DNA from 2 places in the Paenibacillus sp. FSL H7-0735 genome. Region 1 is predicted to be linked to the other one. Evidence: riboswitches for the same ligand, from Rfam matches in the RefSeq annotation. Region 1 holds a riboswitch; the other holds the start of a gene.
The links. A riboswitch is a leader RNA that binds a small molecule or an ion and turns the genes downstream of it on or off. The one in region 1 is predicted to bind cyclic di-AMP.

Region 1 (4,736 bases):
ATAGCAGCAAGTCCAAAAATAAGAATACCAATGGCAGCTGCCGGTCGGGTATGTAGAGCTTTTTTGGGTTCATTTTTATTAAGATTTGCGAAATCTGAGGGTGAAACCATGGGTTGTCTCCTTATTCAATAGTTACAATGGTTTATATGATAACAACAATCATTCTCATTATCGCAAAAATATTTATGTTGTACAATTGCAGGAACGATTTTTCCGTACTATGGGATTGGTTTATAAAAAAATGGTGCAGATCTTTGTATCCCGAGATACTTGATCTGCACGCCCTCCCCCAACGAAATGATCAGTCTCATTCATGGTGAATTACGACTTTTATTTCACAAGACTTTTTAGCACATCGTCAATGATTTTGCTGCCAGCGTTCGCACCACTGTAAAGCCAGCTGCTTGTTGAGCTCATTTCATGCACATTTCCAGCTTTTACAGCTGGGATACCCTTCCAGATTGCACTATCTAGGATCTCCGAACCCTCAGTCTTATCACTATTTACAAGGAAAATATGATCTGCGGTCAGCTCAGAAAGCTTCTCTAGCGAGATCGGATTCCAAGTTGCTCTTGTTCCTACTGGGATCTCTGTTACTAAGTTAGGCAGCTTTACGCCAAGGTCTGTATATAATACAGCACCACTGCTGCGGGTTTCGTCTACAATATAGAAGTTTTTTTGCACCAACCATAGAATAGCCGCGGACTCTTGTCCAATAGCTCCTGCAAGCTGTTCTTTCGCAGCCGCTGCTTTAACATCATAATCTTTAATGGCTTTTTCTGCTTCAGAGGTTTTGTTCAAAATCTCACCAATCTTGAGCAAAGATTTGCGCCAATCTTGATTTAGTTCATCCCCAATTACATAAGTGGGTGCAATCTTATTCAACTGATCGTAAATCCCGTTCTGAACAGAAGACTCCGATGGGATGATAATAAGATCCGGAGCAAAGCTGGTTACAGCCTCTAACGGAAGATCGTAACTAATTGTAGGAACATCCTTCAATTCAGTGGTCAGATAATCCTGAACGCCATTTGTAACTGACCATTGAGCTACTGGAGTTACACCCAGAGTTACCAATGAGTCTTCCAAATATGAACCCAGGACGCGCTGTGGATTAGCCGGAATCGTTACTTCATGGCCCATTGCATCTGTTAATGTCTTAGGAGCAGCAGGTGCCTCTGTAGATTCTGCTGTAGGAGCTGTTGTAGGCGCTGTTCCTGCATTTGATGAGCTTTCAGCATTATTATTACCACAAGCGGAAAGTAATAGCGTCATCACTATTAGTCCGCTCATTGTCACTTTCATGCTTCCTGATCTTTTTCTGTTAAGCCAAAACATTAAAAACCCTCCTATATGTAACTGCTTTGATATTCAAAGGTGACCTTTACCTCTGCTTCACTTTTAAATGATATTGATTCTCATTCTCTGTGTCAACATATAAATTTCAAATTCTGTGGATTTGCAACAATTTCCTTCATATAAAATACAAAAGAGGTTATATTCCGAACGTTCCGGATATAACCTCATCTTTAATCTTCTACTTATTTATTTAAATGATAAGGGACAGTCGCTACTACAACGTCCTTTTGATTCATTAGATACGAGCGGATTAAAAAGCTGGTCTGATTATGAAGCACGGCTTGCCACCAATGTTTGGTAATAAACTGTGGAATCAGAATCGTGATGTGATCCGTCGCAGCTGTCTTCCACTCAACCGTATCGATAAACTTCACTAACGGACGAATGATACTACGATATCTGGAGCGAAGTACAATCAGGCGTACGCCTGGATTCCATTCCTCCCACCGTTGCTCCATCTTATGAATGTCTTCTTCATCAAAGCCTACATACACAGCAACAACATTATCTGTTAGAGACTTCGCATAGCTGATGGAATGTAATACGGCACGTGTAACCCCTGCAACAGGAACAACTACAGTACTTCCTTTAATTATAGGTTTATCAGTAGCCGGACATATACGCAGTTGATCCGCAGTGTTCAAATAGTGCTTATGAATACGGTGGAACACGAACATTACAGCAGGTAAGAAAATGAATGCCATCCATACGCTCGAGAATTTAGTAATGATAAATATAAGCGTAATCGTCAATGTAGTCAGCATACCGATGGTATTTACAACAAATCTTTTCACCCATCCAGCAGGTCTTGTTTTGATCCAATGCACCATCATCCCCAGTTGGGATAAGGTAAAAGGAATGAACACGCCTACCGCATAAAGTGGAATCAAACCTTCCGTATTCCCATGGAATGCAGCCACAAGTATGATAGACATAACTCCTAGAAAAATAATGCCGTTTGAGAAGCCCAGGCGGTCACCACGGACCATAAATGCGTGTGGCAGATATTTATCTTTTGCAAACATAAAGGCAAGCAGCGGAAACGCTGAATATGCTGTATTAGCTGCCAAGAACAAAATCACTGCTGTAATCCCTTGAATGAAAAAGTACAATCCGCCACGGCCAAAGGTCGATTCAGCGATCTGAGAGACAACCGTAGCCTTTTCATCTGGCACAATACCATACCAATACGCCAGCACAGTGATTCCGGTAAACATAAAGCCAAGGATAAGTCCCATGATCATTAGCGTCTTGGCTGCATTCTTCTCAGCCGGTGCTTTAAAGTTTGGGATCGCATTAGATACGGCCTCAACCCCCGTTAGGGCTGAACAACCAGAGCTAAACGCTTTTAATAGTAGAAACAAACTTACATTAGATACGGCGCTGCCTATTTCAGGAACATTCGCATGCGCGCCACCCATTGCATATTTAACGATACCGGAGATAATCAGAACAACAATCGAAACCACAAACAAATACACTGGAATTGCGATGAACGAAGCCGATTCAGTCACTCCGCGAAGATTAATGATTGTTAATAGAACGATAACAGATACAGCGATGAGAACAGTATGATTATGAAGACTTGGAAAAGCCGATGTGATCGCATCCGTCCCTGCCGAGGCACTAACCGCTACGGTAAGAATGTAATCCACCAATAATGAACCCCCAGCGAGCAGCCCTGTCGGAATACCAAGATTGCTCTTGGCTACGATATAAGCTCCGCCTCCTTGCGGATAAGCAAAAATCGTCTGCCGATAGGATAAAATCAGGATGGCCAGCAGGCCCAATACGGCTAATGCAATTGGCAGGGAATACCAGATGGCAGTAAACCCGGCAGCCACCAGTACAATCAGTATTTGTTCCGTTCCGTAGGCTACAGACGAGAGCGCATCAGAAGACAGGACAGCCAGTGCTTTAACCTTGGATAACTTTTCATGATCGAGTTCATTCGACTTCATCGGACGTCCGATCAATAGTCGTTTTACCTTGCTTACCATGGTGGATACAGTTCCTTTCTTTGGGAGCTGAAACGGAATTTCCGTGCGCTGTTTTCATCGGTGGATTTCATAAATGCAGACACAAAAATAAGCATACGGAAATGATCCGCATGCTTATGCATGGTCATTTTCCCACCTTGCTTACGAGGTTAGCTGGCGGATTCGGGCTGTGGTTATAGCCCTACGGTACAGGTCTGTTCGACCCGGTTCCGATTCACCCCATTGGCATGAATGCCAAGTTTGGTTCCCCCGTTTTTCCTAAGAAAATTCAGCGCATATTCAACTTCTCACAAGGTCTAATATTAGTCTACAAAGTGCCTACAGTAAAGCGTTGAAAAAAATGAAAAAAGAATGAAAAAACATCCAATAAGCTCAAATATAGCGTCTTATTGGATGCTCTCTTTCATTATCTTCAATTATCCCTCTAGCCCGTGATTTTAATACCTTTTCAGCTTTTTTGTAACTTCCAAAGCGAAAACTAAAATCCTAAGCTCTCCTCTGCATCTACTTCAATCATTTCTTCTTCCTTACGTCCATACCAAAGAAGGAGACTAATTAGAGCAAAAGCGATTAAAGCTAACAAAGGAATCGTAATAAATCCGAAGTAGTTCAAGTAATCTTTATTACAAGGAACACCAATTGTACAAGGTAGAACTTTACTTAACGCTGGAATCTTCTGTTCCGCATAATGATAGATTGAGATACTGCCACCAATCAAACTTAATGGAAGCACATAAGGAATGATGCGCTTATCTCCACGGAAAGTGGCAATTCCCAACAAAAATAACTGCGGATACATAAAAATCCGCTGAAACCAGCAAAGCTTACAAGGTTCATATTTCAAGACTTCACTTAAATACAAGCTACCAGCTACAGCAACCAAAGAGACAAACCAGGCCAGATAGAGGCAGTTACGCTTGCAAAAAGATAGGAATTTTGTCACTTTGCCTCCACTGCTTTTGCGGCGGTGTTAATTTCAGATGTAATCGCTTCAATATCGAAAGGTTCAGCCGTTTTCACTCCATTAATGTAGAGCGAAGGCGTATTTGTCACGCCTGCGTCAGTTGCCAACTGAATGTCTTTCTTCAGCTCATCTGCATAAGTTTTCTCTTGGATGTCTTTACGCAAAAGATCGTAATCGATCGCTAATTTCTCTTTTTCAGCAAGGCTTATCAAGAAATCCTCAGTGGCCCATTCGTCGCTCTCATCCCCTTGCTGCGCATATACAGCATCATAGAACTTCCAGAATTCATCCTTATTCTGATGGTATACAGACAATGCAGCTAGTGAAGCTGTCTCAGAGTCAGGACCAACGAAAGCCATATTTACAAAGTAAAGAGCTGCTTTTCCCTCGTTGACAAAATCTTGAACAATTTT
Region 2 (4,736 bases), on a different contig from region 1:
TATGACCACGGTTTTAGGTGGTTTGGTGGGAACAACAAGCCTTGTAGGCTTCGGAAGTTCAGCCACAGGCATTTCTCTTGTTGGCGGTAATGTTGATTTAACAGGTACTCTCCTTGGACCGCTTATCAACTTTGCATTCTCGACTCCTCGTGCAGGAGTGATAACATCCCTTGCTGCTTATTTCAGTAATACCATAGCTTTATCGCTGCTTGGTACTACAATAAATGTAACAGCACAGTTGTACCAATCGGCCACACCAAATAACACATTTACTGCTATTCCAGGGGCATTAGTAGCGCTCCCACCTATCACAGGTACTATTAATCTAGGAACTTTTGTCAATGGAATTACAAATGATATCAATTTTGCTGTAACACCACAGACACGTCTGCTTATGGTATTCTCAGCCACTGCTACAGGCCTCACCCTTGTAAATACAGTCACTGGTTATGCAAGTGCTGGCTTTACGATTGTATAATCATTAAAACAAATTCAAAAAAAGGCATCTGCCATTCCTTCTAAGGAGTGACAGATGCCTTTTTGGTAATATGCGGTACAATTACTTGATCTTTCGGACTCAAATGCCGCTATTCGTTAATTTATCCCTGTTTAGAGAGATCATCGGACCTGAGAGGCGCTATTGGGCAGAAATGGTGCTCAATAGCGTCTATTTTGTACAAATAACGCCTATGGGGTCCAATAGCAACTCAAAAATAGGAAAATATTGCAAATAAGAGCGCTTGAGTCCGATAGTCTGTCAATGCCACTCCCCGCTCTTCTTCTCTCCTACTCATGTCCGGAGGCTGAATCCCTATTACCGAAACCTTCCTTTCCTTTGGTCTCGATCAGGAGCTGCAGATACGCTGCTTATTACACCTCCTTCTATACACTTACAATCACTACTTAGAGTCTACTGTTTCTTTCCCACGTCGGATGAGCTGCTTACTATGCCTCCCTCTATACACTTACCTTAACTACTTAGGTCTACCGTACTCTCCCACGTCGGATGAGCTGCTTACTACGCCTCCTTCTATACACTTACCTTCACTACTTAGGGTCTACCGTTCTTTCCCACGTCTGATGAGCTGCTTACTACACCTCCTTCTATACACTTACAATCACTACTTAGGGTCTACCGTTCTCTCCCACGTCGGGTCAGCAGCTTATTACGCCCCTTCTATACACTTACCATCACTACTTAGGGTCTACCGTTCTTTCCCACGTCTGATGCGCTGCTTACTACGCCTCCCTCCATACTCTTACCATCACTACTTAGGGTCTACTGTTCTTTCCCATGTCGGGTGAGACGCTTACTACGCCCCTTCTATACTCTTACCTTCACTACTTAGAGTCTACTGTTCTTTCCCATGTCGGGTGAGACGCTTACTACGCCCCTTCTATACTCTTACCTTCACTACTTAGAGACTACTGTTCTTTCCCACGTCGGGTGAACTATATTTGATGCTGTGGTAGGGTAGGGACATTAAGTGGCGTTCTAGGTACAATATGCTTGTAAATGTTCAACATCCACCGGTTAGTAAAATACCAAAGGCTGGCTCATTCGTAGATTTCACTACTGATGAGCCAGCCTTTAGTTAGATATCCATTATATTAGGGAAATCCTCCCTAATATTCATCGATAATCGCTTTAAAATAAGGTTTTTAGGGAAATCCTCCCTAAAAATTCTTGCAAATACCCATTTATGGCTAAAAACACCCTATTATTAGGGAGGATTTCCCTAATCCACGTTCTAGGAGCCATAATTCCCTTCACTTTAGGGAGAATTTCCCTAATCCACGTTCTAGGAGCCATGCTCTCTATCACTTTAGGGAGAATTTCCCTAATTCACGTGCTAGAAGCCATAATCCCCTTCACTTTAGGGAGAATCCCCTAAAGTTCTACCCAGAAAGACGTCCCATAGCCAGCTCATGCTCCCTGGCTATGGGACGCCTTTTTCCACTTAAACGCTTCGCTTGTAAAGGTCTCCCTATAGATCAGCTAATCTGCTGACTGCCCTGCTGCTTCTCTAAGAAACGTTGAAGAATCGCATTGAATTGCTCCGGCTGGCATAGATTACTTGGATCTAATGCGTTCGGAATAATCGCCAACTGCGCATGTGGCAGCTGAGACACCATTTCCTTCATACAATTCACTCCAAATTCATTAAAGTCCCCTACAATACATAAAGCAGGACGTTTAAAAGCCTTTAAGCATCTGGTGTAATCAACATGGCTTGTAGCCAGTCTTTGCCGATATAGCTCCCGGGGACGTTTGTCCAGCAGCCCTCTTCTAATCTCATTGTAGGCCAGACTCCAGCGCTCTCGGTACATCATCCGAATCGAAGGCAACACCAGCTCGCTTGGGAGATAATACATTAGCAAACTGCAATATGCTGCCATAGTTTGTATTTTCCCTACAATTGTTGATCCGTGAGTCCTACAGAAGCTATCCGCGACCACAATGGCTTTCACACGCTCAGGATATTGTTTGGCAATATGCTGAACGACTAAGCCACCATAGGCGATTCCTACAAAAACTGCTTCACGAATACCTAGGTCATTCAACAGCATAATCAAATCCAGACATTGCGTCTCAATAATCTCATGTGGGGCCTCCAGCAGTTTACCAGACTTGCCATTCCCCCGTAAATCGCACAAAATCACTTTATATTTATCGGAAAAATACTCCAGCTGTGGTTTGAACATACTGTGTGTTAATCCATGTCCATGGATAAACACAACCGGAGTGCCAGTTCCATTGATTTCATAATAGAGCGAAGTTCCGTTCAGTTTAGCGATAGGCAAAGGTAACACCTCTTTCATAATAAATTCTACGTCTATATCTGCTTAAAAACGCAGCAAAAAACCACAGAGGGATTCTCTGTGGCTATTCATCACTAAACACGCCATTCATCCTCTCTCCATACGCTTACGAGGTTAGCTGTCGGATTCGGGCAGTGAGAGTTGCCCTACCTGCAGGGATGCATGTTATGCACCCGGAACAGGATTCACCCCATAACCAGTGCCGACTCTCACATCGGCTGCCAGTTGTTGGTTCCCCCGCTTTCCAGAAACGGAAATTAAGCGGATTGCTTATGTAATTGTAAATTTAAGATAATTGTCAGTTCTGAGATGAATCATACTCTTGTAAGGTTTGCTTGTAAAGGAGGGCTCTGGTCAAAATAATGTTGAAAGCAATGCTTTTCATTTCATATTGAGCATACTCTTCATTTTCTCTTTCTTTTGCTCTTGTTTACTCGTTTTATTTAAGAAAATGGCTCTGAACCAAGCCAAACGGAGGTTAAAACACCAGTACTTTCTATATAAAGGCCATCCTTTTCACTGGAGATATGAAAAAAGCTAAGCAGAATCAGAGGTATTCCCCTGTCCACTTAGCTTCCTCTTACAATACTATGGCTACAAAAGATCGGCGTTTTTCAATGCATGCTCCCAGCTTGGAAAAAAGAACAGCGCACTTCTCATAAGCTCAGGATCGCTCTGCTTTACTTGTTTTTTACTGATCGAGCTTCCGTCGCTTTGCAGCTTTTTGATCCGACTTAATACTTCATCAGCCTCCAAAGGAATTTCCATTGAAACACTCCTTTCTCAGTGACCTGTTTCCCTTCATTTTCTCCATAATATGTTTATTTATTCCGTACTCTTTATTTCCCCAGATTAAACCATCTGATAGATGGGTTGTTCAGCAATGAACCGGTTAGAAAGCATGGGATATTTGTCTGCTAAGATTTCAGCTAAATATTTCATCCCCGGCGCTTCACTCTCCGCATGACCTAACATGATGAGCGCTTTAGATCTGCCTTGGTGCCCTGCATCCCGCACATATTCCGGAGTCTCCCACTCTGGTCCCTCTCCAGCAATAATTAAATCAAGATTGTGATCATTAAAATGCGGAATAGCCATCGTCCCGCCTCCTCTGTAACCTACTAATATCCCTACGCGTTTGCAGGACAGAGACAGGTCACCGGCAGCGCGTACATAAGAGATCCCTAGCTTACTTTTAATATATTGAGCAGCTTCCAGTACAGTCATAGCAGGAATAGTGAGAATCGTAGCAGCTGCTTGCTGCTCTTCCACGTATGCGGACCAATCTAGTTCTCGCAGTAAACCCACCATAATTCCATCCGGCTTTTGCCGATGCCAATAATCATGATAACGAAAAATAGCAATTTGGGAATGTTCGATCAGACTTTTTTTCGCATGATAAACCGGATCACCTTCTAACCACTCGCTCGCCGCATGATGGCTATAAAATACACCTTCATGCGTGATCAGCAAATTGGCTCCTAACGCTATTGCTTGCTCCACAACATTTTGTGTGGCAGAGAAGGCCGTAATAATCCCTGTGACTTCAGTTTCCGGTTCCCCTGGGTTCAGAATATCGACAGTGCCTTCTACCTGTTCCACAGTTCCCATTAAATCTTCCAGAATCGCTCTAATCGTGAGGCTCACTATCATCATCCCTCGATTCGAAATCTAATAAATCTTTCTGCCTTTAAGATCCTCAATTCCGCTCTTGCGGTAAAAATACGTATTGATCCGATCTCTCCATTCCTGCGCATGCTCTGCTTGCTCTTCAAGACGTTGCTTCACTTGCATATACAATCCACTATCCACGCTGCCTTCAAGTGATTCCCATGTCGCTAGAAGCTGTGCAGCCTGCTCTGCCCCCTCGAAATGAGTATCGTAAATATGTTGTATAACCGTTTGCCCCGATT

Region 2: another riboswitch for cyclic di-AMP. It lies ahead of NSS82_RS30100 (alpha/beta fold hydrolase); the one in region 1 lies ahead of NSS82_RS18035 (APC family permease).

The regions. Positions count from the first base shown of each region.
Region 1 is NZ_JBBOZH010000001.1:3,980,486-3,985,221, forward strand. It holds gene NSS82_RS18025 (FecCD family ABC transporter permease) at 1-110, opposite strand, end outside; gene NSS82_RS18030 (iron-hydroxamate ABC transporter substrate-binding protein) at 331-1,338, opposite strand; gene NSS82_RS18035 (APC family permease) at 1,542-3,359, opposite strand; cyclic di-AMP (ydaO/yuaA leader) riboswitch at 3,484-3,643, opposite strand; gene NSS82_RS18040 (disulfide oxidoreductase) at 3,838-4,302, opposite strand; gene NSS82_RS18045 (DsbA family protein) at 4,299-4,736, opposite strand, start outside.
Region 2 is NZ_JBBOZH010000002.1:570,723-575,458, forward strand. It holds gene NSS82_RS30095 (exosporium glycoprotein BclB-related protein) at 1-478, shown strand, start outside; gene NSS82_RS30100 (alpha/beta fold hydrolase) at 1,996-2,823, opposite strand; cyclic di-AMP (ydaO/yuaA leader) riboswitch at 2,911-3,097, opposite strand; gene NSS82_RS30105 (hypothetical protein) at 3,418-3,591, opposite strand; gene NSS82_RS30110 (Nif3-like dinuclear metal center hexameric protein) at 3,676-4,470, opposite strand; gene NSS82_RS30115 (alpha-glucuronidase family glycosyl hydrolase) at 4,495-4,736, opposite strand, start outside.